Regions from separate parts of the Knoellia sp. p5-6-4 genome, predicted to be linked through region 2. Evidence: riboswitches for the same ligand, from Rfam matches in the RefSeq annotation. Region 2 holds a riboswitch; each other region holds the start of a gene.
The links. A riboswitch is a leader RNA that binds a small molecule or an ion and turns the genes downstream of it on or off. The one in region 2 is predicted to bind S-adenosylmethionine.
Positions count from the first base shown of each region.

Region 1: linked by a shared signal. The riboswitch ahead of P2F65_RS14085 (aminotransferase class V-fold PLP-dependent enzyme) and the one ahead of P2F65_RS10430 (cyclic-phosphate processing receiver domain-containing protein) in region 2 are both predicted to bind S-adenosylmethionine.
Region 3: linked by a shared signal. The riboswitch ahead of P2F65_RS02180 (bifunctional o-acetylhomoserine/o-acetylserine sulfhydrylase) and the one ahead of P2F65_RS10430 (cyclic-phosphate processing receiver domain-containing protein) in region 2 are both predicted to bind S-adenosylmethionine.
Region 4: linked by a shared signal. The riboswitch ahead of P2F65_RS02050 (homoserine O-acetyltransferase) and the one ahead of P2F65_RS10430 (cyclic-phosphate processing receiver domain-containing protein) in region 2 are both predicted to bind S-adenosylmethionine.

Region 1 is NZ_JARGZF010000002.1:544,265-551,744, forward strand. It holds gene P2F65_RS14070 (ion channel) at 1-165, opposite strand, end outside; gene P2F65_RS14075 (multidrug effflux MFS transporter) at 211-1,506, opposite strand; gene P2F65_RS14080 (DNA translocase FtsK) at 1,623-4,301, opposite strand; SAM riboswitch class IV at 4,647-4,759, shown strand; gene P2F65_RS14085 (aminotransferase class V-fold PLP-dependent enzyme) at 4,802-6,202, shown strand; gene P2F65_RS14090 (helix-turn-helix domain-containing protein) at 6,584-7,480, shown strand, end outside.
Region 2 is NZ_JARGZF010000001.1:2,147,637-2,155,116, forward strand. It holds gene P2F65_RS10410 (sensor histidine kinase) at 1-250, shown strand, start outside; gene P2F65_RS10415 (response regulator transcription factor) at 243-899, shown strand; gene P2F65_RS10420 (hypothetical protein) at 913-1,827, opposite strand; gene P2F65_RS10425 (alpha/beta fold hydrolase) at 1,916-2,710, shown strand; gene P2F65_RS10430 (cyclic-phosphate processing receiver domain-containing protein) at 2,679-3,107, opposite strand; SAM riboswitch class IV at 3,146-3,255, opposite strand; gene P2F65_RS10435 (class I SAM-dependent methyltransferase) at 3,356-4,114, shown strand; gene P2F65_RS10440 (GYD domain-containing protein) at 4,314-4,634, shown strand; tRNA gene P2F65_RS10445 (tRNA-Lys) at 5,180-5,252, opposite strand; gene P2F65_RS10450 (cupin domain-containing protein) at 5,544-5,858, shown strand; gene P2F65_RS10455 (SRPBCC domain-containing protein) at 6,051-6,557, opposite strand; gene P2F65_RS10460 (metalloregulator ArsR/SmtB family transcription factor) at 6,554-6,904, opposite strand; gene P2F65_RS10465 (SpoIIE family protein phosphatase) at 7,285-7,480, shown strand, end outside.
Region 3 is NZ_JARGZF010000001.1:450,216-457,695, forward strand. It holds gene P2F65_RS02170 (multicopper oxidase domain-containing protein) at 1-1,840, shown strand, start outside; gene P2F65_RS02175 (histidine phosphatase family protein) at 1,848-2,459, shown strand; gene P2F65_RS02180 (bifunctional o-acetylhomoserine/o-acetylserine sulfhydrylase) at 2,593-3,915, opposite strand; SAM riboswitch class IV at 4,083-4,197, opposite strand; gene P2F65_RS02185 (DUF6318 family protein) at 4,691-5,152, shown strand; gene P2F65_RS02190 (hypothetical protein) at 5,434-6,096, shown strand; gene P2F65_RS02195 (alpha/beta fold hydrolase) at 6,101-7,474, opposite strand.
Region 4 is NZ_JARGZF010000001.1:419,008-426,487, forward strand. It holds gene P2F65_RS02025 (flavodoxin domain-containing protein) at 1-551, shown strand, start outside; gene P2F65_RS02030 (DUF2510 domain-containing protein) at 683-787, shown strand; gene P2F65_RS02035 (hypothetical protein) at 1,193-1,402, shown strand; gene P2F65_RS02040 (RNA polymerase sigma factor) at 1,511-3,205, opposite strand; gene P2F65_RS02045 (universal stress protein) at 3,471-3,872, opposite strand; gene P2F65_RS02050 (homoserine O-acetyltransferase) at 3,928-5,082, opposite strand; SAM riboswitch class IV at 5,102-5,212, opposite strand; gene P2F65_RS02055 (DUF4192 domain-containing protein) at 5,277-6,359, opposite strand; gene P2F65_RS02060 (YkvA family protein) at 6,468-6,878, opposite strand; gene P2F65_RS02065 (EcsC family protein) at 7,007-7,480, opposite strand, start outside.

The sequences.
Region 1 (7,480 bases), on a different contig from region 2:
CACGGCCCAGACCGCGACGGCGAGGACGAACAGCCCGAACACGCCGAGCACGGCGCGCCCCACAGGGGTCTCCCCGGCGAACGGGTACGCCAGCACGGCGATCAGCTGGGCGGCAAGGAGCACACCCGAGGGATGCGCCTTCACGGTGGTCATCCAGTCGGACATGGCGGACACCCTAGGGCGTGACCCGCCTCCCGGCTCGACGCGGCGTCAGTCCTCGAGCACCGACACCCGCAGGGTGAGGGCAGCCACGACGGCTGCGCCGGTGGCCGTGGTGGCCATGACCAGCGCCATGGGCACGGCTGAGCCCGACCCCAGGGCGCCGATGACCGGTGCGGCCGCGCCACCGATCACGAACTGCGAGGCGCCCAGCAGCGCCGCGGCGGTGCCGGCGGCCTCGCCGTGCCGGGTGAGCGCCAGCGCGGGGGTGTTGGGCAGCGTCAGGCCGCAGGCGAACAACAGGAACCACAACGGCCCGAGGACCAGCGGCAACCCGCCGACGCCGGTGACTGCGGCCGCGAGCAGCACGAGGGCGGAGACTGCGCCGATGCCGACCCCCGCCCGGACGATGTCGCGCGGGCCGAGACGGCGCAGCAGGAGGGGGTTGAGCTGGGACCCGGTGAGGAAGCCCAGCGAGTTGAGCCCGAAGGCGAGGCCGAACTGCGCGACGCTGAGGCCGTAGATCTCCTGGAGCACGAAGGACGAGCCACCGATGTAGGAGAAGAGGGTGGCGAACATCAGGCCCGAGATCAGGACCAGCCCGACGAACGTGCGGTCGCGCAGCAGCGACGCGTAGGTGCGCAGCACCGGCAGCGGCTCGAGACGACGGCGACGCTCGGGCGGCAGGGTCTCGCGCAGCAGCAGCGATGCCACCGTCACGAGCACCACCCCGGCGAGGGAGACCAGGCCGAAGACCCCGCGCCACGAGGTGTGCGCGAGGACGGCGCCTCCGATGGTCGGCGCCACGATGGGGGCGATGCCCATGACGAGCATCAGCCGCGAGAGCAGCGTGGCTGCCGCCGAGCCGGTGAACAGGTCGCGCACCGTGGCCATGGCCACCACCGAGACCGCGGCGTTGCCGAGCCCCTGCACGACACGAGCTGCGGTGAGCAGCTCGACGGTGGGGGCGAACGCGCAGGCCACCGACGCGACGATGTGCAGCACGAGGCCGGCGATGAGCGGCTTGCGGCGGCCGACGGCGTCGGCCAGCGGGCCGACGAGCAGCTGGCCGAGGCCGAGGCCGAGCAGGATCCCGGTGAGGGTGCCCTGCACCTGCGACTCCGTGGCCCCGAGCTCGTCGGCGATAGACGGCATCGCGGGGAGGTAGGTGTCGATGGTGAGCGGCCCGATCGCGATGAGGGCGCCGAGCACCAGCACGAACCTCACGTAGGAGCGGCCGCGCGGCGCCTCGAGCATCACCGGCCGCGGGCGGCGGACGCCCCGGCGGCTGGGTCGCTGCGCCGGGTCGGTGGGTCCGGGAGTCAGCTCAGTGGTCGGCGCAGTCACGTCGGTGGCCAACGCAACCGAGTGGGCTCACTATTCCGCGCCGTCTCATTCCACGGCGTATGCCGGTGGAGCACCGTTGGTGCCACCACGGCGTACCGGGGTCGTGGGGCCGATGCTCAGCCGCGCTCGGTGAGCGACCAGGCGTCCTCATCGCTCTCGCCGTCCACCTGCTCGTAGGCGTCGAGGTCGGGGCCGAGGTCGCGGGCCGCGTAGGCGCCGACCGCGACCTCGTCGGTGCGGTCGACCGAGCCGTCGGTGACCGCCCCCGCGCCGTCGCCGTCGAAGACCGGGTCGGGGTCGGGGACGTCCTCGCCGCGCATGAGCGCCAGCGTGGTCGGCAGGTCGTCGGGCTTGACCAGCACGTCGCGGGCCTTCGAGCCCTCCGAGGGGCCCACCACGCCGCGGGACTCGAGCAGGTCCATGAGCCGCCCCGCCTTGGCGAAGCCCACCCGGAGCTTGCGCTGGAGCATCGACGTCGAGCCGAACTGCGTCGTGACCACGAGCTCGGCGGCCTGCAGCAGCAGGTCGAGGTCGTCGCCGATGTCGTCGTCGATCTGCTTCTTGGCCGCGACCACGGTGACGTCGTCGCGGTAGTTGGGCTTGAGCTGCTCGGTGACGTGCTTGACCACGGCGTGGATCTCGGACTCGGTGACCCAGGCGCCCTGCACGCGCATCGGCTTGCTGGCGCCCATGGGGAGGAAGAGCGCGTCACCCTGCCCGATGAGCTTCTCGGCGCCGGGCTGGTCGAGCACGACCCGGCTGTCGGCGAGCGAGGAGGTGGCGAACGCCATCCGCGACGGCACGTTGGCCTTGATGAGGCCGGTGACGACGTCGACCGAGGGGCGCTGGGTGGCGAGCACCAGGTGGATGCCGGCGGCGCGCGCGAGCTGCGTGATGCGGACGATCGACTCCTCGACGTCGCGCGGCGCGACCATCATCAGGTCGGCGAGCTCGTCGACGATGACGAGCAGGTACGGGTAGGGGTGGATCTGCCGCTCCGACCCCGGCAGCGGCTTGACCTTGCCCGCGCGGACCGCCTTGTTGAAGTCGTCGACGTGCTTGAACCCGAACATCGCGAGGTCGTCGTAGCGGGTGTCCATCTCCCGCACCACCCACTGCAGGGCCTCGGCGGCCTTCTTCGGGTTCGTGATGATCGGGGTGATGAGGTGCGGGATGCCCTCGTAGGCCGTGAGCTCGACGCGCTTGGGGTCGACCAGCACCATGCGCACCTCGTCCGGTGTCGAGCGCATGAGGATCGAGGTGATCATCGAGTTGACGAAGCTCGACTTGCCGGCGCCGGTGGCGCCCGCCACGAGCAGGTGGGGCATCTTCGCGAGGTTGGCGATGACGTAGCCGCCCTCGACGTCCTTGCCGACGCCCATGACCATCGGGTGCTCGTTGCCGCGGGCCGCCTGGCTGCGCAGCACGTCGCCGAGGCTGACCTTCTCGCGGTCGGCGTTGGGGATCTCGATGCCGATCGCGGACTTGCCCGGGATCGGGCTGAGGATGCGCACGTCGGCCGAGGCCACGGCATACGCGATGTTCTTCGACAGCGCGGTGACGCGCTCGACCTTGGTGCCCCGGCCGAGCTCGACCTCGTAGCGGGTGACGGTGGGGCCGCGGCTGAACCCGGTGACCTGCGCGTCGATGTCGAACTGCTCGAGGACCTGCGTCAGCGACTCGACCACGCGGTCGTTGGCGGCGCTGCGGGTCTTGTGCGGCGACCCGGGCTCGAGGATCGCGTTGTCGGGCAGGGTGTAGGTGATGTCGCCGGCGAGGGCGAGCTGCTCCACCCGCTGCGGCAGCGGCGTCGTGGGTGGGGCCTCGAGGGCGGCCTTGACCTCCACCGCCGGACTCTGGGCGGCGCCACCGGGCTCCTTGGTCGAGCTGGGGGCCAGGACGCCAGGCGTCGTGGGGCGCTTCTGGCCGGGGCGCAGCCGCTTGCCGTCCGGGGCGACGACGGCGGCCTGCTCGAACGGCATGTCGCCGTCGAGGTTGCCGTCGGCGTCGGGGCCGATCTTGCGTCGCTGCCGCTTGGGCTTCTCCTCCTCGGGCTCCTCGACGGGTGTGCCGCGGTGCAGCAGGTGGTCACGCAGCTCGGCGAGCCGCTCGGGGATCATGTGGACCGGCGTCGCGGTCAGCACGAGCAGCCCGAAGAAGCCGAGCATCAGGAGGATCGGCACCGTGCCGTAGACGCTGACCGCGGCCTCGAGGGGGCTCGAGGCGAGGAAACCGATGATGCCGCCCGCGTCACGCATGGGGTCGGCGCCGTCCGGCGGCTGCGGGATGCCCTTGGCGACGTGCACGAGGCCGGAGGCCGCGAAGGAGAGGGCCCCGAGGCCGATGCCGATCCGGGAGTTGGCGGTGGACTCGTCCGGCGCCCGGAGCAGGCGCAGGCCGAGGAAGAGCAGGGCGAGCGGCACGGCATACGCGACCCGGCCGAACGTCCCGGCGACGACGGCGTGGACGACGTCACCGACGACGCCCTCGAACGCCCACCACTCGCGCGCGGCGACGACGATGGCCAGGCCGATGAGGGCGAACCCGAAGCCGTCGCGGCGGTGCTCGGGCTCGAGGTCACGGGCGCTGTGGCCGACGCGGCGCACCGCGCCGCCGGCGACGTGCGCCATGCCCATCCACGTCCCCCGGATCGCGCGCAGCGGCAGCGGCAGGCCGCCGCCCTTGGCCTGCCCGCGCGGGGCCGCCTTCTTGGTGGCGGGCTTGCGGTTGGCCGGGCGCGTGGACGTGCTGCGACTCGTCGAAGAGCGCGCGGAGGTGGACGGACGTGTCGCCATGCTCCGCACGGTACGCGATCGCCTCTGCGGAAACACGCGTCACACGCGCCACAGCGAGCGGTTTCTTGCCCGCGACGGCATCCTCCGAACGGTGGACCCGCCTATCGGGATTCGGCCATTTCCGCAGGTCAGGGCACCAGCGTCGGCGCGGACGTGCCACCCTGAGGGTGCGTCTGGCGGGGCCTGCGTCGACGCTCTGGCGGGAGCGTCGACGCAGGCAGGCCTGGCCACCGCGCCCCTCGCCCCCGCCACGCCCGCTGTCCTTTGGGGCCGGGTCTCAGATGGCGGGAAACACCACCGACCTGGTGGCGCCGGGCGGACGTCGCTCGCTACCGTTCCCGCCAAGGTCATGAGTGCCAGCGCGCAGCCCCGGCTTGCTGGCCAGCAACCCTCCTCCGCGGTGGGGTGCTCCGGGTGACGACCGGGTCGCCTGCGCCCGCAGGTGGCAAGCGCGGACCCGCGGCCACTCCCCCGGGTCCACCGGACCCCAGGAGCACGCCGTGTCCATCGCCAGCACCAGCCGCAACCGAGCCCCCGAGACCCACACCGGGCAGGCCCACCACCGTCGCCACCTGCGGCCCGTGCCCGGCGAGCCCGCCGGCGCGGGCCCGGTGCCCCCGGTGGTATCGGCCGACCTCGGCGTGCCGACCCTGCACCGCACCGTGGTCGACTACGCCAACCTCGACCACGCCGCCTCCACACCGGCTCTCGTCTCGGTCAAGCAGGCCGTCGACACCGCCCTGCGCACCTACTCGTCGGTGCACCGGGGCAACGGGTATGCCTCGCGCGTGACGAGCCGGTGGTACGAGGCGGCCCGGGAGGAGGTCCGGCGCTTCGTCGGTGCGCGTGAGGGCGACGAGGTCGTCTTCACCCGCAACACCACCGACTCGTTCAACCTGCTCGCCCGCGCCCTCCCCCGGGGCACGGAGGTCTTCGTCTTCGAGGCCGAGCACCACGCCACGCTGCTGCCGTGGGCGGGCCGCACCACCCGCCTGCCGGTCCCCGGCAGCCTCGACGATGCGCGCGTGCTCCTGTCGAGCGCGCTCGAGCGCTCCACCGCCCGCCACCGCCTTGTGGTGATGTGCGGGGCCTCCAACGTCACCGGCGAGGTGTGGCCCGTGCGCGAGCTCGCCGAGGTCGCGCGCCAGCACTTCGCCCGGGTGGCCCTCGATGCCGCGCAGCTCGCCCCGCACCGCACCATCGACCTCGAGGCGCTCGGGGTGGACTACGTCGCCTTCTCCGGCCACAAGCTCTACGCGCCGTTCGGCGCCGGCGTGCTCGCGGGGCCGGGCGACTGGCTCGACCAAGCCGCCCCGTACCTCGCCGGCGGCGGCGCGACCGCCTCGGTCACCGAACGGGGCACGAGGTGGCACCGGGGGGCGGCGCGCCACGAGGCCGGCTCCCCCAACGTGATCGGCGCGGTCGCGCTGGCGGCGGCGTGCTCGACGCTGGCCGAGCACCGCGAGGCCGTCGAGGCGCACGAGATCGCCCTGGGCCGGCGGCTGACCGAGGGCCTGGCCGCCGTCGACGGCGTGCAGACCTACTCGATCTTCGGCCCCGACCACGAGCGGGTGCCCGTGGTGGCGTTCACGGTCGACGGCCTGGACTCCTCGCTCGTGTCGGCAGCCCTCTCCGCCGAGCACGGGATCGGCGTGCGGGACGGCAAGTTCTGCGCCCACCTCCTGGTGGACGCCCTGCTCGACGACCCGTATGCCGCCGGCCCGGCGACCGCGGTCCGCGCCAGCGTCGGGCTGGCCAACACCGCCGAGCACGTGGACCGGCTGCTGTCGGCCGTGGCGTCGCTGGCCGCCCGGGGGCCCGCCTTCGAGTACGAGCGCGGCCCTGAGGGCTGGACGCCGGTGTCCGACCCGCGCGACCTCAGCCTCCCCCGCCCCTGGTGAGGCGGGAGCAGGCCGAAGGGTCAGCCGGGTCAGGACCAGCGCGGTTGCTGGTCGCGGGGCGTGCCTGGCGGCGCCTCACCGTGGTGCGAGGTCCCACCTCTCGCGCCAGGACAGCACTCTTCACGCGAGAGCTGGGACCTCACGCACGTGGGGCGCTTGGGCCAGGCGGCGGAAGAGGTCAGGACCAGCGCGGGTGCTGGTCGCGGTCGAACCTGGTGTCGACCCCGTAGATCGGGGCGAGGATCGCGATGGTGACGAGAATGGCGAGAACGATGAAGAAACCCATGGCAGAAATCTTGCGCCCAACCTGATTACCGCCACGAGTGGCAGAAATGCCATCTCCCATAGATTTTCCGCCATCTCCTGTGTCACGCTGTCGGCATGCTGCACAACGTGGCCGTGCCCCTGGTCAACACAGTCTCCCCGTTCGAGTTCTCCGTCGCCTGCGAGGTCTTCGGCCTCGACCGCACCGACCAGGGCGTGCCGCCCTTCGACTTCGCGGTCTGCAGCGAGCAGCCGGGGCAGCCGGTCCCGACCGAGATGGGCTTCACCCTCACGGCCCAGCACGGCTTCGACAGGCTGGCCGAGGCCGACCTCATCGTGGTGCCGGCGTCGCGGCCGCGACAGGCCCCCGTCCCCGCGCCGCTCGTCGAGCAGCTGCGGGCTGCCGACGAGCGGGGCGCCTGGGTCATGTCGCTGTGCAGCGGCGCCTTCACCCTGGCCAAGGCCGGGCTGCTCGACGGCAGGCGCGCCACGACGCACTGGATGAACACCAACGAGCTGGCCGAGGAGTTCCCCGCCGTCGACGTGGTGCTGGACGTGCTCTTCGTCGAGGACGGCAACATCATCACCTCGGCCGGCACCGCCGCCGGCATCGACGCGACCCTCCACCTCGTGCGCAAGGAGCTGGGCGCGACCGTGGCCTCCGCGATCGCGCGCCGCATGGTCGTTCCCCCCCAGCGCGACGGCGGTCAGCGCCAGTACGTCGAGGCGCCACTTCCCGCGATCGAGGCCGACTCCCTCCAGCCGGTGCTCGAGTGGGCCACCGAGAACCTCGCCGAGGACCTCTCGGTCGAGACGCTGGCGCGGCGGGCCATGATGTCGGAGCGGACCTTCGCCCGCCGGTTCCGGGCCGAGACGGGCGCGACACCGCACGCCTGGGTGACCGCCCAGCGGGTACTGCTCGCCCGGCGCCTCCTCGAGGACACCGACGCCTCCGTGGAGCAGGTCGCCGGCCGCACCGGACTGGGCACGGCCGCCATCCTGCGCCACCACTTC
Region 2 (7,480 bases):
GGGGGGCGGTGCTGCGCACCTGGGCAACGCGCTCGTGGTCGAGGTGCGCGACGACGGCCACGGCATCCCTGGTGATGTCGCGGCGGGGGTCGGGATGCTGTCCCTCCGGGAGCGGGCCGCCGAGCTGGGCGGGACCGTCGCGGTGGAGTGTCCGCCATCTGGCGGGACCGTCGTGCGGGCGGTCCTGCCCTGCACCGTGATTCCCGGCGCCGGAGCGCCGCAGACGACAGGAGCCGCTGCTGATGCCTGAGCCGATCCGGGTGCTGTTGGCCGACGACCACCCCGTCTACCGCGACGGGCTGGCCGCCCTGCTCGCCTCGGTCGACGGCCTCGAGGTCGTCGCCACGGCAGAGGACGGAACCGCCGCCGTGGCGCTGGCCACCGAGCTCCAGCCCGACGTCGTCGTCATGGACGTGCAGATGCCCGGGCTCGACGGCATCGAGGCGACTCGCCGACTCACGGCCGCGAGCCCGCACATCGGCGTGGTCATGCTCACCATGGCCGAGGAGGACGCCACCCTGTTCTCCGCGATGCAGGCCGGGGCCAGGGGATACCTGCTCAAGGGCGCCAACCAGGCTGAGATCACACGCGCCGTGACCGCCGTGGCGCGAGGAGAGGCGATCTTCGGCCCGGCCATCGCCCGTCGCATCGCCGACTTCTTCGCCGCGGGGCCAGCGGTGGGATCCGCTGCCGAGCAGGCCTTCCCGCAGCTGACGGCACGGGAGCGGGAGATCCTCGAGCTGGTCGCCGCAGGGAGGTCCAACGCCCAGATCGCCTCGACGCTGTTCCTGTCGCCGAAGACGGTGCGCAACAACGTCTCCAACATCTTCGCGAAGCTGCACGTGGCCGACCGGGCCGAGGCGATAGTGCGCGCGAGGGAGGCGGGCCTGGGCCTCTAGAGGTCCCGCCGCGTCACCGGTCCGGCAGGACCTGGGGAAGGAGTGGCCGACCTGAGGCGGCATCGAGCACCGGACGGTCGCCCAGCTCGGTCCTCAGCGGCACGGTGACCTCCTCGAGGCGCAGCATCGCGTTGCACGCCTGGTCCGGCGGTGGGGCGAGGGCCGTCCCGCCGACCACGACGACCTCGTCGGTCTCGAGCACGTGTTCTCTTCGCTCGGTGTCGCAGTCGCCGCTGCCAATCGTCACCGTCAGAGAGTCGGCGGTGTCCGAGACGACGTCCTGTCCGTAGAGCAGGCGGCGCCTGCCGTCGCTAGGCGCCTCGGAGAGGCTGCTCGGCTCGAAGTCGCCCGGCTCTGCGGCCTCCGCGACGGCGACGCGCACCAGCGAATCGGACAGGCCCTGCACCGTGAACGCCCACGCCGGCACCTGCGCCGGGCCCCGGGCCGTGGCGAGGGTGGTCCTGACCGCTCGCGCGCCGGTGATGGTGACCCACTCACAGCCCGTGCCGGATGCCGGGGTGGGGCAGGGGCCCGAGCGGGGGTTCACCATCGCCTCGTAGGCCGCTTGCGCGTCGAGCGTGTAGACCTCCACGGTCGTGCCGTCCAGGTGGCGCACCTGCCCGGTGCCCGGCGTGGTGGGCAGGGCGGTTGCGGTGCGGACCCAGCCCCCGTAGAACGCGGCCTTGAGGGTCTCACGCGGGGTCCAGTCGGGCTCGATGGTGAGGCCCTGTGCGGGGACGATGCTGGTGCGCCACCGCTCGAGGAGGTCACCCTCCGTCCAGACGGCCGCCACCTCTCGGGCGCGCCGGTCGAAGAGGGCGGAGGCATCGCCCGCCGGAGCGCCATCTCCGTTGCTGGAGCCGCACCCGGTGACCAGGCTCACCGCGAGGAGGGCGACGGCGGTGAGCACGATGGTCTGGCGCGGCATGCCGGTTGGACGTCGGCCGCACCTCAGGAGTTCCTTCGACCCGCGCTGAAGAGGTGGACGGCGCTGGTCACACCTACGCTGGCTGGCAATGAATGAAGCGACCGCGCCCCCCGAGGGCGAGACCCGGAAGCGGGAGACCTGGATCCGGGTGGGCGCGGCCTGGGTGCAGGCGATCGAGGTCGCCCCGATGACGCCGGCGCGCGCGACGGTGGTGCTCCTGCCCGGCTTGGGGCTGCCGCGCTACACCCTGCCGACCGTCGAGGTGCTGGCCCGGCGCGGGCTGCGCTGCGTCGTGCTCGACCTGCTGGCGTGGCGACGTCCCCGACTGAGGGTGCCACCGCTGGTCGAGCCGATGGGCGAGGCCGCAGCACGCTGGACCAGGGAGGCCGACCTCGCCGGTCCCGTTGTCGTCGTGGGGCACTCGACTGGCGCGCAGGTCGCCCTCGGCGCAGCCCTCCGCCTCCAGCACGACCGCCCCGACCTGTCTCTGGTGCTGGCAGGGCTGACCTTCCGGCCCGAGCACCGCTCATGGCCGGGGCTGCTGCGAGGCGCGGCCACGGCATACCGCAAGGACAGCCCGGCAGAGCTGGTGGTCGCGGCCAGGGACGTCGCGCGCCTGCGCGCCGACCTGGTCAGCGTCATCGGGTCGGGGCGGCGCGACCGCCCGGAGGAGCGGGTGCGCGACCTCGAGGTGCCGCTCGTGCTCACCGCCGGTGAGGCGGATTCGTTTGCGCCACAACAGTGGATGGCCGATGTCGCAGCGGCTGCGGGCAGTCCGTCGGCACGGGTGGAGGTGCTGCCGGGTTCGCACAACAACCTCTTCACCCACCCCGAGGAGGTCGCCGACGTGGTCAGCGCGGCGGCGCCTGCCACCGCACCCTGACCCACATGTTCGCGGCGTAGCTGCGCCGCGCGGGGTAGCCCGCTGCGACGAGCTCGGCGCAGATCCGGTGCCCGTGGTGGATATTGGAGCTGTGCACGCGGATGGTGCTGATCGACTGGGGGCTGCCGGCTGCGGCCAGCTCGACGAGGTGGTCGACGACGGGTTGGGCCGTGTCGCCGAGACCGAGGTCGTAGTCGAGCCAGAGGTCGTCGATGGGGGTGTCGACGAGCCCGCGGAGGAGGGCGAGCGCCTCCTCGGAGGTGCGAGCCGTCAGCGCCGGCCTGCCGTCCTTGAAGTCGCGCGTGTCGTCGACGAGAACGGTCAGTGGCCGCCGGGGTGGTCGGCGGTCGGCGGAGTGGTCGCCGGACGGCTGGGCGGATGCGTGGCTGGAAGGCACAGGACCTCCTGGTGACGGGGATCCCTTGGCGCGCTGCGGATCCGCTGTTACCGGCCGGGTTCGGCACGGTCCGCTCTTCCCCTGGGGCACCTCCGCGGTGGAGGTTGCCGGGCAACAAGCCAGGTACTTGTCGTTGCCTCTCCTGAGCTGTCTCCACTGTAGGAGAAAGCGCCGACAGGGCTCCTTCGTCGGGGACAAGGCCGCCTCGTGCCAGACTCTGCGAGTCGTCTGAGGCAGGAGGAATCCCGGTGCGCGTGACCACCTACGGCCAGCTGATGGAGCTGCTCGACAGTCTCTATGCCGACGGGGCCGAGCGGACCAGCGACGCGGCTTCGGCGTTCTGGGACGGGCTGTTCCAGCGAGAGGGGCACCCGCTGACCTCCGAGCTGCCCGACGCGGCGCTGCCCGCGTGGCAGGCGGAGGGCCTGCTGCCGGGTGGACGGGGGTCCTCCGCCCTGGACGTCGGGTGCGGATTGGGGCGCAACAGCACGTGGCTGGCGGCCCAGGGATTTGCCGTCACCGGCATCGACATCTCCCCGTATGCCGTGGAGACGGCTCGGTCGCGGAGGGAGAGGGCGGGTGCCGCCGGTCCGGGGGCGTCGAGGCCGGGGCCCGACTACCGGCTGGTGGACTTCGTGCGCGAGCCGGTGGCCGGCGGTCCCTTCGACTTCGTCTACGACTCGGGGTGCTTCCACCACCTTGCGCCGCACCGGCGGATCTCCTACATGGAAGGGCTGTCGGCTGCCCTGGCGCCGGACGGCGTGTACGGCATCTGCACCTTCACGGCCGGGGCGATGGGGAGCACGGCGTCGGACAAGGACCTGCTGCTCCACGGGCACCTCGAGGGCGGGGTCGGGTACACGCTGGATGAGCTGGCGGAGATGTTCGCCTGGCTGGAGCTGGTGGACGCCCGGCTCATGCCGCCCGGCCACACCCACGAGGAGCCGACCTTCTCGCACGACTTCCTGCAGGTGGCGCTCTTCCGGCGGCCGTCTACGTCTTCCTGACGGGTGAGCCGCCTTGCCGCCCGGCTGCCTTCGTGGTGAGCGGCGGCAGTACCGGTCATCGGACCGTCCTATCCGCGTGCTCGAAGCGCTCGCTTTCGCGTGGTCCCGGTTCACCCGTCGCTCACCACGATGGGGGTTGTTGCGCAGGTGTGGTGGTTGAAGCGTGGCTCCCATCCGTGGCGACCTGGAGGAGGACCACATGAGCCGTTACATGATCATTGCGCGCTACGACAGCGCTGGAGCCAAGGGAGTCCTGGCCAAGGGCGGCAGCGCCCGAGCGGCTGTCGTGGAGAAGCTCGCTTCTGACCTGGGCGGACGCATGGTGACCTTCGACTTCGCCTTCGGTGAGGACGACGTGTACACCCTCTGCGAGCTGCCGGACAACAAGGCCGCGGCCGCTGTCGCCCTGGCCGTGAACTCCAGCGGGCTGGCCCATGTCCGGACCGTCGTCCTGATGACTCCTGAGGAGGTTGACGAGGCGACCGAGCAGAGGGTCGACTACACGCCTCCGGGCCAGTGAGCTGGGAGCCCGGGCGACCAGGATCAGCCGCGGCCGGCTGCAATGCCGATAGAACACCGCGCACGATGTCTCTCTGCCAGGGCGGTCGTTGACGGGCGTCTGGTCATCAATGAGTCCTGATTCGATGGCCTCGAGGAGCCGGCCAGGCCGCAGGAGCTCCAACAGAGGATCGAGTGCGCCACGGAGGGTCGAGGTCATCCGGACGCAACCGACGCCGCCTGCTCGACTCCATCAACGGTCCAAGCGGCGTCGGATCTGCCTTTGCCTCCAGCGGGCGCTGAACGGATCCGGTACAAGCCATCCCACTCGCGAGCCCTGCCCTTCGGGCTGTCGCTGCCCCACGGGGTGTCACCAGCGCACTCATGAGTCCGTGCCCACCAGGCGGCCGGAACGATGGAAAGGTCGACGTGGAAGTCGCCGAAGCCACCTTCGTTGTACTGGCCTGACTGGATGTCGACTACCGCCACGTCGTCACCCTGCTGAAGCCGCCCTGTCGGACACGCGCCTCGGAGGCCAAGGCGGCGGCTTTCTGACCTGTGCGTTTGTGGGCCCCGTGGGGCTCGAACCCACAACCTACGGATTAAAAGTCCGCAGCTCTGCCAATTGAGCTAGAGGCCCGGGGGGTCAGGGTTTGTGGTCACTAGAACCTCGGATGACCATGGTGTAGTTCGACCGTCCTGACCGCGAGGAGACCATACCCCGTTGTGGCCTTCGGCCGGTGGGTCCGTCTGCTGCGTGGGGTGCGTGCCCCAGACCGACCCCGTCACAGGCGCCTTGACATTGCGTCGCGCTCGAGAGCAGCGTCGAAGGTGGGCAAGTCGCGGCAACAGGGAGCGCGCAATGGGCGACGAAAAGCGGGTGAAGCTGATCCGGCCAGCAGATCGCTCAGAGGGCCAGGTGACACCAGGCATGCACCGGGAGCAGGCCGCCAGCACGGATCGCAGCTGGGCAGGCCACGTCACGACCGAGGCCGGGATGGTGTCCGGGTGGCACCACCACGGAGACTACGAGAGTCACATCTACGTCCTCTCGGGGCTGTTGCGCATGGAGTCCGGACCTGGCGGGCAGGACGTGATCGACGCGCAACCCGGTGACTTTGTCTTCGTGCCGCCGCACACCGTGCACCGCGAGGGGAACCCGGCATCGGAAGAGGCCGCGGTGATCGTGGTGCGAGCCGGACGCGGGGAGGCAGTGGTCAACGTCGACGGACCCGACGAGGCCTGAAGCGGGATGCCGCGCCCAGGCGGACGGATCGTTTCCGACCCAGGCCCACGCCATGTGGTGCGGGAGCCGCGGGCGGCCCGTCGCGGCATACCGACTCTGTTGAAGCCCGGGGGACGATGGTGGTGTGTGTCGCGCCGGCGCGGGCCACACCCCGGAGCGTCGTGGCGCCCCGGGGTGGACCTGTGGTGGCCGTCAGGAACGGGCCCGGGCGGGCTCGCCGGCGAGGATCGCGTCGATCTGGCCCATGGCCTGCGTGAGGCCCTCCTCCATGCCCATCTGGAGCAGCTGCTCCATCGCCTCGAGCGAGGGGAATCGCGACGAGATGGTCACGGTGACCCCACCCGGCCGGTCGGTGATCTCCACCCGCATCACCATGGTGGGCATGTCGGAATTGGGTGCTCCGGACTCGTCGGCGAAGCCGTCCTCGACCACCAGCACGCGCGGCGCCTCGACCTCGCGCACGTTCCACCACCCGCGGTGCCGGTCGCCCTCGGGGCCGGTCATGTAGTAGTCCACGTGCCCGCCCTCGCGGAGGTCGTGCTGCTCCACGGTGGCGGGGTAGGTCGGTGGTCCCCACCAGCGCTCGAGCTGGCGGGGGTCGGCCCACAGCTGCCAGGCCCGATCCGCGGACACGTCGTAGTCCGCGGTCACGGTCATCGTGAGCTGGTCGGTGTCCTTGCTGATGCTGGTGATGCTCATGCGTTCTCTCCTTGCTTGTCCTCGTCCAACAGGTCGGCCATGCGCTCGAACCGGCCGCGCCACAGGTCCTCGTAAGCAGCAAGCAGCTCCTGGGCCCGTCGGATGGCGTCCGGCTGGCCCGAGACCCGCTGCTCTCGTCCGTGCCGGTGCTTGACCACGAGCCCCGCCTCCTCGAGGACGGCCACATGCTTCTGAACCGCCGTGAGGCTGAGGGGGTAGTTGCGCGCGAGGGCCGAGACCGAGTACTCGCCCACGAGCACCCGCCTCACGATGTCGCGGCGCGTACGGTCGGCCAGCGCGTGGAAGAGCCGGTCGACGTCGTCATCGGTGGACTGATCTACAACCATCAGGTTGTAAATACTCCTCCGGCTCGCCGCAATACGCAAGCCCCCGGCGGGGGCTGGGCTCGACAGTGGGCCGCTCCTGACGCCCTCAGGCCGCTATCGCCCGGTCTGGGTCGATATGGCGTACGGGGCACACCGCCCGGGGTATCAAAGAGGGTCCAACGGCCTAGCGAATGCCCCTGCCGCGACCACACACTGAGGAGGCAGATCGCGACGTCGACCTCACAGGCGGATGCCCCCGATCACCCAACCGGGGTGATGAGTCCGCCTGGCGTCAGCCCCCTGCAGGTGCACACCCCGGTGCGCCGGTCGAGGGGGGTGCACGTCGCCAGAGGAGTGCCGATGACCGCTCGCCCCGTCGCCGACCCGGCAGGCGATCCAGCATGAGCGTTCGCGACGCCACCCTCACGCGGCCGGCCACCTGGGAAGTCGACCCGCGCCGGCCGCGGCCGGAGCGCAGGCTCGACCTCTACGCCGCCGTGGCGGTGGCCGCCCTGGCCTCGGTGGCCTATGTGGTGGCCCTGCTGCTCGAGGCGGTGCCACCCCGCGGCCTCTCGGTCGTCTTCTTCGCTGCGGCGC
Region 3 (7,480 bases), 1.7 Mb from region 2:
GTCGTATGCCGCGTGGTCGGTGCTCGCGGCGGTGGCCTGGCTCACCGTGGCGCTGGCGTGGCTCGCCGTCTCGCTCCTGCAGGCCCGGGACTGGTCGGCTGCCGACGAGGCGGTCAGCCAGGTCGCCGTGCCCCTGGCCGCCGGGTTCGCGGTGCAGGTGCTGCTCGGGGCGCTGAGCCACCTGCTCCCCGTGGTGCGCGGCGGTGGACCGTCGGTCGTCCGCGCCACGGGCGCGGCACTCGACCGCGGGGCCGCGCTCCGGGTGGTCGTGGCCAACCTCGGGCTGGCGCTGCTGCTCCTGCCCGCCCCGAGCCTGGTGCGGGTGTGCGTCTCCGCGCTCGTCCTGGCAGTGCACGCCTCGTTCCTGGTCCTGCTGCCCATGGCGCTTCGTGCCGGCAGGTCGGGCGACGCGGCCCCGACGACACCGGCTCGACACGTCCCGGAGCCGCTGGAGCAGGTGCGCGCGCGTCACACCGGCCTTGCCGCGGTGGGGCTCTCTGCCGTCCTGCTCGCAGTCGCGGTGGGGGTGGCGGCCGACCCGGCAGCCCTGGGGGCGGGCGCCTCGGCAGCGGCGGCCGCCGCAGCCACCGGCGAGACGACCACCGTGCGCGTGGAGGCGAGGTCGATGCGGTTCCACCCAGCCTCGGTCGACGTGCCCGCGGGCAACCGGCTCGTCGTCGAGGTGGTGAACCGCGGCAGCGACGTGCACGACCTCACGCTCGAGTCCGGGGAGCGCAGTGGCCGGCTCTCCCCCGGCCAGACGGGACGCGTGGAGGTCATCGTGGTCGGGCGCGACCTGGAAGGCTGGTGCACCATCGCGGGTCATCGGCAGATGGGAATGGTGTTCTCCGTCAACGTGGTCGGCGCGACCGGTGTGCACCTCCCCCAGCACGGGGGCGGTACCAACTCAGCCGAGCACGGGGCGGCGCCGGGCCCGACGGGGACCGATGGGCTGGCCGCAGTCCCCGACTTCATGGCCGAGCCGGCAGACGGGTTCACTGCTCGTGACGCACGCCTGGCTCCGGCGCCGGCGGAGCGGGTTCACCGTGTCACGCTCTCCGCCCAGCAGGTGGAGCGCGACGTGGCCGTCGGTGTCCGGCAGCAGCTGTGGACGTTCAACGGCACGGCACCGGGTCCGGTCCTGCGTGGCCGCGTGGGGGATCGCTTCGAGGTGACCTTGCGCAACGACGCGGGCACCGGGCACTCGATCGACTTCCACGCCGGTGCACTGGCCCCGGACGAGCCGATGCGCACCATCCTCCCCGGGACCTCGCTCACGTTCTCCTTCACGGCCGAGCGAGCCGGCATCTGGATGTACCACTGCAGCTCGATGCCCATGTCGCTGCACATCGCCAACGGCATGTTCGGCGCCGTGGTGATCGACCCACCTGCGCTGCCGCAGGTGGAGCGCGAGTACCTGCTCGTGCAGTCCGAGCTGTACCTCGGTGGGCAGGGCGAGACCGCCGACCCGGCCAAGGTGGCTGCAGAGAGACCGGATGCGGTGGTGTTCAACGGCTTTGCCAACCAGTACGACCACGACGAGCTCACGGCGAGGGTCGGCGAGCGGATACGTTTGTGGGTGCTCGACGCCGGGCCGAACCGCCCGAGCTCCTTCCACGTCGTGGGAGGCCAGTTCGACACCGTGTTCAGCGAGGGCGCCTACGTCCTGAGGCGTGGCCAACCGGGAAGCGTCGGGGGTGCGCAGGCGCTCGCGCTCCAGCCCGCACAGGGCGGGTTCGTCGAGCTCGAGGCCACCGAGGCAGGCCACTACCCGTTCGTCTCGCACATCATGGTGGACGCGGAGCGCGGCGCCCACGGAATACTGCGAGTCACGCGTTAGGAGAGACATGGCCGATCTGCAGTGCCCTGCCCGGATCATCCTGGCCCGCCACGGCGACGCCGCCACCCCGGACGGCGGTGGCCCGAGGTTGCTCACGTCGACGGGCGTCGACCAGTCCGAGCAGCTCGCGGGGCGGGTGCTCGAGCTGCGCGTGGCCGCGCTGTGGGCGAGCACCATGGAGCGGGCCCAGCAGACGGCCTCGATCGTCGGCGAACGCCTGGGCCTGCCGGTCGTGTCCGACGACCGCCTGCGCGAGCTCATCAACGACGATCGCTGGACGCCCCCGCTCTGCGACAAGGACGAGCCGGGCGACGTCTATGCGGCCTGGCTCGACGGTGACCTCGACGGCACCATCTTCGGGGAGACGGGACACGACGTCATCGCCCGGCTGCGAGACGTGGTGGAGGAGGTCGCCGACCGGTTCCGCGGCGAGGCCGTCCTGCTGGTGTCGCACGGCGGCATCATCGAGCTCGGGCTGAGCCATCTGTGCCGCAACGTGACGCCCTCGTTCGTCGACCGCCACCCGCTCGGCAACGGTGAGGCCGTCGAGGTGGAGGTGGACTCGTCGGGCTGGGTGTGCACGAGGTGGGCCGGAAAGCCCCTACCACTCCCTCTCTAGCAGGGGTTCTCGTCTCGTCCGGGCACTCGCGGCATGCCCGTGACAGACCCGTGGGGCTGGGTGGCGACGCGCGCTCGGTCCCAGCCCCACGGCATACCCCTGCTTGTCCCCCTGCTCCTTCCCCTGATCCCCGTCAGGCGTTCTTGGCGGCGGTGAAGCCCTGCTCGAGGTCGGCGATGATGTCGTCGATGTGCTCGATGCCCACGGCGAGGCGAACGAGGCCGGGCGTCACGCCGGCGGCGAGGCGGTCCTCGTCGGGCCCCTGTGAGTGCGTCGTGGACGCCGGGTGGATCGCCAGCGATCGGACGTCGCCGATGTTGGCCACGTGGCTGTGCAGCGTGAGGGCCTCGACGAAGCGCTTGCCCGCCTCCAGGCCACCCTTGATCTCGAAGGCGAGCACGGCGCCGGCACCCTTGGGGGCGTAGGTCTTTGCTTTGGCGTAGCTCTCGTGCTCGGGCAGTGAGGCCCACACGACACGCTCGACCTGGTCGTTGCCCTGGAGGAACCTCGCGACCTGGTGGGTGTTCTCGAGGTGTCGGTCGAGGCGAAGGCTGAGCGTCTCGATGCCCTGCGCGATGAGGAAGGCGTTGAACGGGGAGATGGCCGCACCGAGGTCGCGCAGCAGCTGCACCCGTGCCTTGAGGATGAAGGCGAGGTTGGCGCCAAGCGCGCTGCCGACCCCGAGGTCCCGCGCGAACACCAGCCCGTGGTAGCTCTCCTCGGGGGTGTTGTAGTTGGGGAACTTCTCGGGATCCCTGCCGTAGTCGAAGGTGCCACCGTCGACGATGACCCCTGCGATCGAGGTGCCGTGTCCCCCAAGGTATTTCGTCGCGGAGTGCACGACCACATCCGCGCCCCACTCGAGCGGGCGGATGAGGTAGGGCGTGGCGATCGTGTTGTCGACGACGAGGGGGACGCCGTTGTCGTGGGCGACCTTTGCCACGGCCTGTATGTCGAGCACCTCGGACTTGGGGTTCGAGATGGTCTCGGCGAAGAACAGCTTCGTGTTGGGCCGCACCGCCGCCTTCCAGGACTCGACGTCGTTGGGGTCGTCGACGAAGGTGACCTGGAGCCCGAACTTCGGCAGCGTGTGCTTGAGCAGGTTGAAGGTGCCGCCGTAGAGGCTTGGGCTGGCGACGACGTGGTCGCCGGCTTCGGCGATGTTGAGGATCGCGAGGGTCTCGGCGGCCTGGCCCGAAGCCACGAGGAGCGCGCCGACGCCGCCCTCGAGGGAGGCGATGCGCTGCTCCACCGCGTCCTGCGTCGGGTTCATGATGCGGGTGTAGATGTTGCCGAACTCCTTGAGCGCAAAGAGGTTCGCAGCGTGGTCGGTGTCCTTGAAGACGTAGGACGTGGTCTGGTAGATCGGCAGCGCGCGGGCGCCGGTTGCGGCGTCGGGTTCCTGTCCCACGTGGATCTGCCGGGTCTCGAAGGACCAGTTCGGGGTGTCGCTCATCGGTGGTGTCCTCTCACATCAGGTTCGGTATGCCGTGTGTGCACGAGTCGGGGCTTGCGCCCGAGACGCCCGTCGGACTGCGGTCGTCGTACGTGCCGGAGCCCTTGGGGCGTCACCGACGGCGGTGATGAGCACCGTCGGTGACGGTGCGGGACACGTGATGAGGTCTCCCGCGCTTGCGATCGACGTCATGCCGCTCGCCAGGTCTTCACCCGGGGCACCCCACCGCGGTTGGAGGGTTGCCGGCCAGCGAGCCGGGGCTTGGCGCTGGCACTCATGACCTGCCGTGATGATAGGCATAACTCTCAGACGCAGTGCACGCCTGTCTCTCATGGCGGACGGTGCAATCGGGTGGCGCGCGGGCTTCAGTGGGCACAGGCTCCTCGTGGGGACACCTCACAGGGGATGCAGAGGTGCCGGCCCCACAACACGGGGACCGGTCCCCTCTGCACTTGACGTCGTTTCGGACGTGACGTGACCCGAAGCCGCCCCCACTCGTTGGCCCAGGTGGGAGCCAGTCGGCGAGACACGGCTGTGGAAAGACCAAATGGTCCCAATGCGACAGATCCGTAGACTCGGCTCCACAGTGTGCTGTGAAGGGCAGCGCCCTCCAAGGGTCGAGATGGGGAGAGTTTTGGCCGGATACGCGAGAGCCACAGTCTTCGGTGTCGGCGTTGCCGCGGCGCTTGCGTTGGCGGGCTGCAGTGACGGTGCCGGCGCGCAAACGGGGCCCACCTCCTCGGGACCGTCGAGCAGCGCGACGACGAGCGCGACGGTGTCCAGCTCGGCCACGACGTCTCCGCCCTCGCCCACTGCCGCCGTCAGCATTCCCGCCGCGGCGCGTCAGCACACAGAGGAAGGCGCCAAAGCCTTCGCGAAGTTCTATCTACTGACCTATTCCAAGTCGGCGTTTAGCGCGGACGCGGCCTCCCTTGAAGCCCTTAGTAGCGACTCGTGCGGAGGCTGCAAGTCGCTCATAGACCTCGTCAATGGTTATCGCGCGAAGAACCAGCACGTTGATCGGGTTGCGCTGACGGTGGACACAACCATGCTGCGCCCCGAGGGAACGTCCGAGCGACCGGTTGTAGACGTGCTGGCGAAAGATGCACGAAAGCAAGTGCTGAACGCCGACGGCAGCGTGGCGAAGGTGGTGGCGGCGGCCAGCATCAACTTCAGACTGACTATGCGCTGGGATGACAACAACTGGGAAGTCGATGACCTGCGGGTTGCACAATGACGTCGCGGCTGTTGGCATCTGCAACGGCAGTGGTCCTGTCTGGTGCAGCCGTAACCTCGACGGCAGGGCCTGCGAGCGCCGGAGGAGTTCCTACGCCACCTCCACCCGCAACTGAGGTCACCAACGACACCATCGGTGCGGTCACTGCAGATGGGTTCATGACTCCTGTCCAGCCAGCGACACCGAAGAATTCGGCCAATGCCGAGCCTGCCCGCAACGGAGACAAGCCTGCATACGAGTACCGACTCACGCTGGCTTGTGGCTCGAACCGCGTTCGGAGCATGGAGGGCAGCAGTGACGTCACGAACTGCTCGTACGCCCTGACCGCCTGTCGATATCGCACTCCCCCTTCGGACAAGCCGCTGTACTACCTCTGGCGTCGCACGGCAGAGCCGGCGAACAGCCCATGGCAACTCGTCGGTGACATGTGCGGGACCGAGGCCGCCCCTGCGGCCGCTGCGCCTCCGCCCATCCCCACGATGGGGCAGATTCAACAGGCATTTCGCCGCCTGCCTTTCTCGAGGCCGACGGTTCGCATCGAGCCCAAGGGCAACGTCACCCTGGTCAACCTCCCGACCTTCTACGAGGGGACCTGGCCGAGTGACAGCGGCCTGCAGCCCGGCGAGGTCAGCAAGCCCGTTCAGCTCCTGTCCTGGTCGGTGGAGTTCAAGATCGACTCAGAGTCCTACAACTTCCACTACGGCGACGGCTCCTCCTCCGGCACCGTGAAGGACGCCGGTGGCGGCTACCCCGACGGCAGCGTCAAGCACACCTACACCCAGCCGATCGAGGCCGCTCAGGTCCGCGTCGACTCACGGCTGACCGGACAGTTCCGCGTGAACGGCGGCGACTGGATCGACATCGACACCGTCGCAGACCTGCAGAACGAGCCCGTCACCACGCTCGAGGTCCGTGAGGCCAAGGCGCGCCTGTACACCAACTGAGGATTCAGGGGTGCGTAAGCGGTGCCCCGGTACGCAGGGCTATGACGACGTCGTGGATCGCTCGGGTGACGGCTGCGGCGTGGACCGGGTCCTCCACAAAGCCAGCGTGGGTCGCCCCTGCGACGACCCGATGAAGGCTGTTGGCGGACAGCCTGACTGTCTGGTTCTGGTCAGCCATCCACCCCTTGGAGTTTCCGCGTTCGGCCGTCAGGACGATCAGTGGCTTCGCATCGAGGCTGCGCAGGCTCCCCGCCTCAGCCGCGGATCGACTTGCGACGCCGTACTCATCGAGGACTCCGGCCATTCCCTTCGCGGTGGCGGCGGTGGCACGGGCATCGTCCCGGTACTGCGGCGGTAGATCCGAGTAACTGGTGTCGGCGAGGATCCGACCAAGCCCGAGCCGAGAGGTCGTCGCGAACAACGTGGACGCGTGCTTCACAAGGCTGTACGAACCCGCTTTGGGTTGGGAGACGGGCTTGTTGTTGGCGGCGGTGGAGTCGACCAGGACGAGTCCGGCAACCTCGTCGGGATACATCGCGGCATACGTCCGCACGTACAGTCCGCCGAAGGAATGCCCGGCCAGCACGTACGGACCCGGAACATGTGCGCGGTCCAGCAGCGCATGGAGGTCTGTGGCGATCTGCGCACCATCGGGCGGACTCGCAGCAGGATCGCTCCAACCACGCCCCGCTCGGTCGTACACGCAGACCCGGCTGTCACGGGCCACCGCGGGAGCGATCAACCCCATCGACGCCGCCGAGCCGCCCGCACCGGGCTCGAGAATCACGGTCGGGCCGTCAGAGCCAGTGCAATCCAAGTGGAGTCGGTACGGTCCCACGTCGACGAGCTGCCCGCGCATGGCAACCGTCGGTGCGGTGGACTGGCTTATCCTCTCGTAGGCCCCGCCCAAGGCGAGGAGCACCAGGACGACCAACACCGGGTTCAGCAGCCACACCCTGGCCCGGCTGTGCATGTCGCGCCTGGCGCGGGTCCATGCCCAGACCACCAAGACCAGCAGCGCGGGCGGCCAGACCCATCCCAGCGCGTCCACCACGGGGTCGGGGGCCACGAGCACCATCACCCCAGCCACCGCCATGAAGACCGCGGGCGATACGGCCCAGCGTTGTGGCTGCTCGGTGAACCGAGTGGACAGCACCGCCAACAGCGCCCACCCGATCGCAAAGCCGAACAGCACCATCGCAGCGGAGAAGTTCACGTCCACCGCGCCCACGGGTAGGAACGGAAGGACGAACGCCGCTACGAGACCGGCAGCCAGCGACCCGACCACGACACCACCGAGATGCCTGCGCCGTGACCCTGGCCCAGCGGCAGCAACCCGGGCGGCGTCCGAGGTCTCGGACGCACTTCGCTGGGTCATGACGGA
Region 4 (7,480 bases), 1.7 Mb from region 2:
GGATCTTCATCCCCTACGGGACCACCGAAGGGCAGACCGCCACGATCGCCGAGGTCGTGGCCGACGTGATCCGCGCGCACGGCATCGACGTGGAGGCGGTGGACGTCAAGGCGTCACGAGGCGTGATCCCCGACGGCTGCGACGGCGTGGTCATCGGCGCCTCCATCCACATGGGCAAGCATGACAAGCACGTCGTGGAGTTCGTGCAGAGGAACCGCGACGCCCTCGACAGGCTGCCGTCCGCGTTCTTCTCGGTGAGCCTGGCGGCCCACGGGGACACCGCGGAGGCCGAGGGGTATGTCGAGCAGTTCGAGCAGGAGTCGGGCTGGCGCCCCGACAGGGTGGCTCTCTTCGGTGGCGCGCTCCTCTACACCCACTACGGGTTCGTCAAGCGCCACCTCATGAAGAAGATCGCCCAGGACAAGCCCGGCCAGCTGGGGACGGACACCTCGCGTGACTACGTCTACACCGAGTGGGACGGCGTCAGGCGTTTCGCCGAGGACTTCGTGACCGACCTCGCCACCGGGGCGGACCGGCCCCGGCTGGAGTAGTCACTCGGGCGGAAGCTCGACCGCTCGGCCGGACCCACCCGGCTGTTCGGCCGGCCGGGGTGGTTCCTTCCCGGGGGCGTGGGCGGGCGCACCTACCCTGACGGGGTTCCCATGGCCCAGGAGCTGCCCTCATGTCCCCCCTCCCCCCGCCCGGCTGGTATGCCGACCCCGAGCGCCCGTGCACGTGGCGGTACTGGGACGGCGCGCAGTGGACGGCCCACCGCCCCAGCCTGTGACTGCGCCCTCGTCCCCCGCGGCATCGGGGTCCCGGCCCGGATCCTGCTCGTGCTCGGGGCTGTCCTGGGGGCGGGGATCGCGGGTACCGTCGCGATTGCCCTCGCGGTGGCGCCGGCCTCAGCCCCCAGCCCCCCTTCTCCGGCTCGGGCCACAGCTGCCCCGTCGGCCGGAGCCAGCCCGACCGTTCCCCGAGCGGCAACCCCGACGACGGCGGCAGCCCCCCTGCGCCCGACCACCACCGCCCCTGCACGGCCGGTCCCCACGACCGCACCGAAGAAGGCGACTGCGGCAGCAGGGCTCGTCGCGCCTACACCGGGCAGGCCGCCCACCTCAGGGCCCAGGGCGCAGCCCGCTCCGCCCACCTCGGCATCTGGGGCAGCACCTGCGCCGCCCCCGCCGCACCGGTGCCGATCGCTCCGGCTCCCGGGGGGACGCCGGCCCCATCAAGCGCGTGCCTCATCAAGGGCAACATCAGCAGCGAGGGCGAGAAGATCTACCACGTTCCCGGCGGGGACTTCTACGACCAGACGCAGATCAGCCTCTCCAAGGGGGAACGCTGGTTCTGCTCCGAGTCCGGGGCCGCCGGTGCCGGGTGGCGCGCGTCGAAACGATGAGCGCCGCGGTCACGACCACAGGTGTCCACGCCACACACGGCACACAGGTCAGGTGCCCCCTGTGGGGGCACCTGACCTGTGTGTGAGGACCGGACTCCGGTGGACTTCTCAGTCCAGGTAGTCGCGCAGCACCTGTGAGCGGCTGGGGTGGCGCAGCTTGCTCATGGTTTTGGACTCGATCTGGCGGATCCGCTCGCGCGTGACGCCGTAGACCTTGCCGATCTCGTCGAGGGTCTTGGGCTGGCCGTCGGTGAGGCCGAACCGCATCGAGACGACACCCGCCTCGCGCTCCGAGAGGGTGTCGAGCACCGAGTGCAGCTGCTCCTGCAGGAGCGTGAAGCTCACGGCGTCGGCCGGCACGACCGCCTCGGAGTCCTCGATGAGGTCACCGAACTCGGAGTCGCCGTCCTCACCGAGCGGCGTGTGCAGCGAGATCGGCTCGCGGCCGTACTTCTGGACCTCGACGACCTTCTCGGGGGTCATGTCGAGCTCCTTGGCGAGCTCCTCCGGGGTGGGCTCGCGACCGAGGTCCTGCAGCATCTGGCGCTGGACGCGGGCGAGCTTGTTGATGACCTCGACCATGTGCACCGGGATGCGGATGGTGCGCGCCTGGTCGGCCATCGCGCGGGTGATGGCCTGGCGGATCCACCACGTCGCGTAGGTCGAGAACTTGTAGCCCTTGGTGTAGTCGAACTTCTCGACCGCGCGGATCAGGCCGAGGTTGCCCTCCTGGATCAGGTCGAGGAAGAGCATGCCGCGACCGGTGTAGCGCTTGGCGAGGGAGACCACGAGGCGCAGGTTGGCCTCGAGAAGGTGGTTCTTGGCCTTCTTGCCGTCCTGGGCGATCCACCAGAGCTCACGCTTGAGCTTCATGTCGATCTTCTCGCCCGAGTTCAGCTTCTCCTCGGCGAACAGGCCGGCCTCGATGCGCTTGGCGAGCTCGACCTCCTGCTCTGCGTTGAGGAGCGCGACCTTGCCGATCTGCTTGAGGTAGTCCTTGACCGGGTCTGCGGTGGCACCGGCGGTGACGACCTGCTGGACCGGGGCGTCGTCCTCGTCGTCGTCGCGCAGGACGAAGCCGCCCTCCTCCTCGACCTCCGCGGTCTTGGCGGTGGCGGCGCCACCCTCCGCGTCCTCGGTGTCGTCCTCGATGACGACCTCCTCGAGCTCGGACTCGACGACGTCCGTGGGCTCGACCTCGACGTCCTCCTCGACGTCCCCGGGCTCGGCGGCCTCCGTGCTCTCGGTGCCGGGCGCGGCCTTCGAGGCGGCGGCCTTCTTGCTGGCCGCCTTCTTCGTCGCGGCCTTCTTGGCCGGAGCCGCCGCGGCGGCAGAGGCCTCGGCGGTGGTGCTGGCCTTCTTGGACGCGGCCTTCTTGGCGGCAGGCGCATCGGTGCCCGCGCTGGCCGTCTTGGCCGACGCGGTCTTGGAGACCGTCTTGGCTGCCGCCTTCTTCGTGGCGGTCTTCGCCTCGTCAGCGGTGGCGGTCTTCTTGGCGGCCGTCTTCTTCACGGCGGCCTTCTTCGTCGAGGCGGAGGCGGTGCGCCGTGAGGACGAGGTCGCCGCGACGGCGCGCGTCGCGGTGGCGGTGTCCAGGGTGATCGAGATCCCCTGCTCCTCGAGGGAGCGCAGAACGGCCTTCATCCGCTTGGGCTCGACCTCGGCGTCGACCAGGGCGGTGCGCAGCTGCTCGCTGTCCACCGACCCGTTCGTGCTGCCCAGGAGGACGAGGTTCTGCAGCGCGGGGTGCGCGAACTCCTTGGGGAGGGGACGGGCCGGGCTCTCGGAGGCGTTCTTGGACACAGGCGACACGGACTACCTTTCGTCGCGGACAGAGCAGCGCACGCCATCAGGGCCGAAGCGCACGACCTTGACAACAACAGTGGGGGCGGAAGTATTCACGACAACCGGCTCGTGGTGCCCTGCGGTGACCTGTTCGCCGGTATGCGTAGGTGACATTGTAAAACCATCGGAGCCCCTGCTCTGGCACCGGAGCCCGAAAAGGCCCCTGGGATCAGCCCCTCGCGGGGCCCCGGGGGCCTTTCACAGGTGGCGTCGAGCGTGCGGCTCAGGCCTCGGCCTTGACGGCCAGGACAGGGCACGACGCGTCGAGCAGGATGCGCTGGGCGTTCGAGCCGAGGATGAGCTTGCCGACGGGAGTGCGCCGACGCAGGCCGATCACGATGAAGTCGGCCGAGACCTCGTCCGCGACGGCGATGAGGTCCTCCGCGGGCTCGTTTCCGCGGACCAGCTGGCGCACCTCGTGCTCGATACCGACCTCGTCAAGCTCCCGCTGGACGTTCTGGAGCTCCTTCTCGAAGCGCTCTGCCTCCTTGCCGTCGTAGTCCTTGCCTCCGCGGTTGGAGTTGATGACGATCAGCTTCGTCTTGCGGAGCAGGGACTCGTCGGCAGCGCGACGAAGAGCTGCGCGACCTTCCTTCGTAGGCACATAACCCACAACGATGGCCACTGAAACCTCCTTGGTCGACGTCCGGCGCGCTTGGCGAACGCCCGGTGCGCAGACGCTACCGGATTTCCCCGGTGCCGGCCGGTCGCCCGACGGCCTTGCGCAGGATGGCGCCCACCTGCTCGGTCTCGATGAGGAAGCCGTCGTGGCCGTGGGGGGAGGCGATGGTGAAGTGCTCCGCGTCGGGCACAGCGGCGACGAGCTCCTCGGACAGCCGTGGCGGGTAGAGCCGGTCTGAGTCGACGCTGGCCACGACGAGCCGGCCGGTGATGCGCTTCAGGGCGGCGGCGACACCGCCTCGGTCGCGGCCGACGTCGTGGGAGTTCATCGCCTCGGTCAGCACCAGGTAGGAGTTGGCGTCGAAGCGCCCCACGATCTTGCCCGCGTGGTGGTCGAGGTAGCTCTCCACGGCATACCGACCGCCGCCGCCGAGCGGCTGCTCGCCCCCTTGGGGAAGCCTGCCGAACCGCTCGTGCAGCTCGAGCTCGCTGCGGTAGGTCACGTGCGCGATCCGGCGCGCGATGCCCAGGCCGTGATCGGGACCCTTCTCGTGTTCGTAGTAGTCGCCACCGTGGAAGTCCGGGTCGCTGCGGATGGCGAGCAGCTGCGGCTGGCACCAGGCGATCTGCTCGGCGGTGGCGTAGGCCGTGGAGGCCAGCACGATGGCGGTGGCGACCCGGTCGGGATGGGTGACCGCCCACTCCAGGGCCCGCATCCCGCCCATCGACCCGCCGAGGACGGCGCTCCAGCGCTCCACGCCGAGGTGGTCGGACAGCCGCACCTCCACCGCCACCTGGTCGCGGATCGTCACGAAGGGGAACCTGCTGCCCCACGCCAGCCCGTCGGGAGCCGTCGACGAGGGGCCGGTGGTGCCCTGGCAGCCCCCGAGGACGTTGGCGGCGACGATGAAGTGGGTGTCGGTGTCGAACGGGCACCCCGGTCCGATGAGCCCGTCCCACCAGCCGGGCGTGGCGTGCCCGGGCCCGGGCCGACCCGACACGTGGCTGTCGCCGGTGAGGGCGTGCTCGACGAGGATCGCGTTGTCGCGGGACTCGTTGAGGGTGCCCCACGTCTCGTAGGCGACGGTGACCTCGGGGAGCCACCCGCCCGCCTCGAGCTCGACGGCACCGACCGAGACGAAGGACCGGTCCCCCACCGGGTCGCCCTCACGCCAGGCGCCCATCGAGAGCCGGGGGCTGGACGTCGTGGTCATCTGCGAAGAACTCCTGTGGCAGTCGCGCTTGCCGCGACGTCGAGCCACGGCCCGGTCCTCACCCGGGGCACCCCACCGCGAGGAGGGTTGCCGTCCAGCGAGCCGGGGCTTGGCACTGGAACTCGTGACCTGCTCGACAGCATAGGACGCCCTCCCCCAGCCCCCCTCCCCTGTCCGATCTCTGGACGGCTGGTTCAGGCGGTCTCGCGCGGTCGGATGGCGAGGTCCACCATGCGCTCGAGGAGTCGGGCCAGCCGGTAGCCGGGCTCGACCTCCAGGGCCCGCTGGAGAGCCACGCGGGTCAGCGCGCCGTCACCCAGCCACCAGGTGAGGTTGGCCAGCACGGTCAGCGCGGGGGCTGCGTGCTCGTCCGGCAGCATCCGGCACAGCTGCACGAGGCGTGCCTGCAGGCGCCGGCCCGCGACTGCGCCCTCGGGGCTGGGCGACGCAGCTGCCCACGTAGGCGGCTGGAGGCAGCTGCGCAGCTGGTCGACGAGGTCGTCGTCGAGCGCGTCGAGGGGCAGGGTGCCCGGGCACAGCCACCCGATCAGCCCGTCGCGCAGTGCGAGGTCGCGCAGGGCCACGGCGCAGTCGGCCACCTCCTCGGCGGCGAGTCCCTCCAGTGGAGGTCGGGCCGGTGACACGTCGCACACGACCGCCCAGCGCGAGAGCTGACGCAGCCGGCGGACCGCCTCCTCGCGGGTCCCCAGCACCCGCAGGTGGCGACCCGGTGCCTGCTCCGCCGTGACCATCCCCCGAAGCACCTCGGCGACCTCGGCGCAACGGGCTGGGTCTGGGGCGATCTGGCTGCGCAGCGCTGCGCGGTCGCGCACGGGCGCCATCTCGAGGCCGACGAAGTCGGCGACGGCAGGAACCTCACCCGGCGCGGGCAGGGGCGTCCCCTCACCGGGGCAGCACCCCGTGCCACAGTCCGGCGCGAACCACCGGCCGTCCCGGACGACGAGCCGGTCGAGCGCCGCGATGCCGAGTCCGCCACACGCCGCGTCGAGTCCGTCGAGCAGCGGCATGGCTGCCCCGGCAGCGGGCTCGTAGCCCACGAGCAGCACCGAGTCGGGCTCCTCGCGGGCGAGCGCCGTGAGCAGGGAGGTGACGGCGGCCTCGACGTGCTGCTCCGGCGGCAGGTCGACGCGCTGGACGAGTCCGATGGCCCGGCCCGTGAGGGCGACCACGACCACCGCCTCCTCGGGGTGGTAGCCGAGCTGGAAGGGAAGGGCGGCGAGGATGTCGGCGGGGCCGCGGAGCCGGATCGGGTTCATGGACCCACGCTTGCGGTCCCGCCGGCACCTCAGGGAGAGCCCGCCGCGCACCTGTGCACGACGTGGCGGACCGGGCACCACCTGTGCACAACCAGCCCGGTCAGCGCCTCAGCGGATGACCTCGCCGGGCACCGTCTCGGACCAGCCGGCTCCCGTGGGACGGCCCCCGGCAGCCGGGCCGTGGTCCCCGCTGGTCGCGCCTGCGCGCTCCCACGCGAGGAACGCGTCCGTCTCGTTGACCACGGTCGCGGCGATCCAGGTGGCCACCATGGCGTCGTCGGCGAGCCCGAACAGGGTCAGGAAGGCCTCCGGCACGAGGTCGACCGGCGAGAGCACGTAGGCAGCGGCGGCGGCGACGAGGAACAGCTTGCCGGTCGTCGTCCCCCGGTACTCGCCGCGCAGCGTGGCGCGCAGGAGGCGAGGGAGGGCGGACAGCCGCTCACCGAGGCCCGGCCCACCGGGCCGGACGGCTGAGCGAAGAGCAGTGGCGAGGGTGCGGAGCACTCCCCAGCGGGACATGGCCATCGACGATCTCTCCCTACATCCGGGCACATTCGGCCGGACACGTTGCCAACGTGCGGGGACCCCTGGGCATTCCCGGCGCGCCCACGGCATACCGCGCGGGCCAGGTCGGCCCACCCGGGCGGTCAGTGGCCACGGATGCGGCGCGGGAACTCGTGACGGGCCTGCTCGGAGATCCGCTTGAGCAGGTAGGCGTCCAGACCGGCGCCGACAGCCCCGCCGACGACCGGCAGCGCCTTGCCCATCCGCACGAGCGCCTTCTTGCCCACCTGGCTGAGCAGGCGGAAGGCGACCGCCTTGTTGACGACCATGAGCGCCGGGCCGGGCAACCGCTGGGCGGCCAGGTTGGACAGCCGGCCCGTGGCCGTGACCCCTGCCTTCTTGAGCAGGTCGTCGGAGTCGGCGCCGACCAGGGTGAGCAGCACCGCGGCGCGGATCTCCGGCTGGCGGATGTCGTAGCCGCGCGCGGAGGCGACCGCGGCCACCATGCGGGTGGCGACGAGGTAGAACTCGACGACGTTGGCCGGCAGCGCGACCGGCAGCGTGACGAACCCGCCGAGTCCCGTCGCGAAGCCACCGGCGGCCGCGAGCTTGAGGTG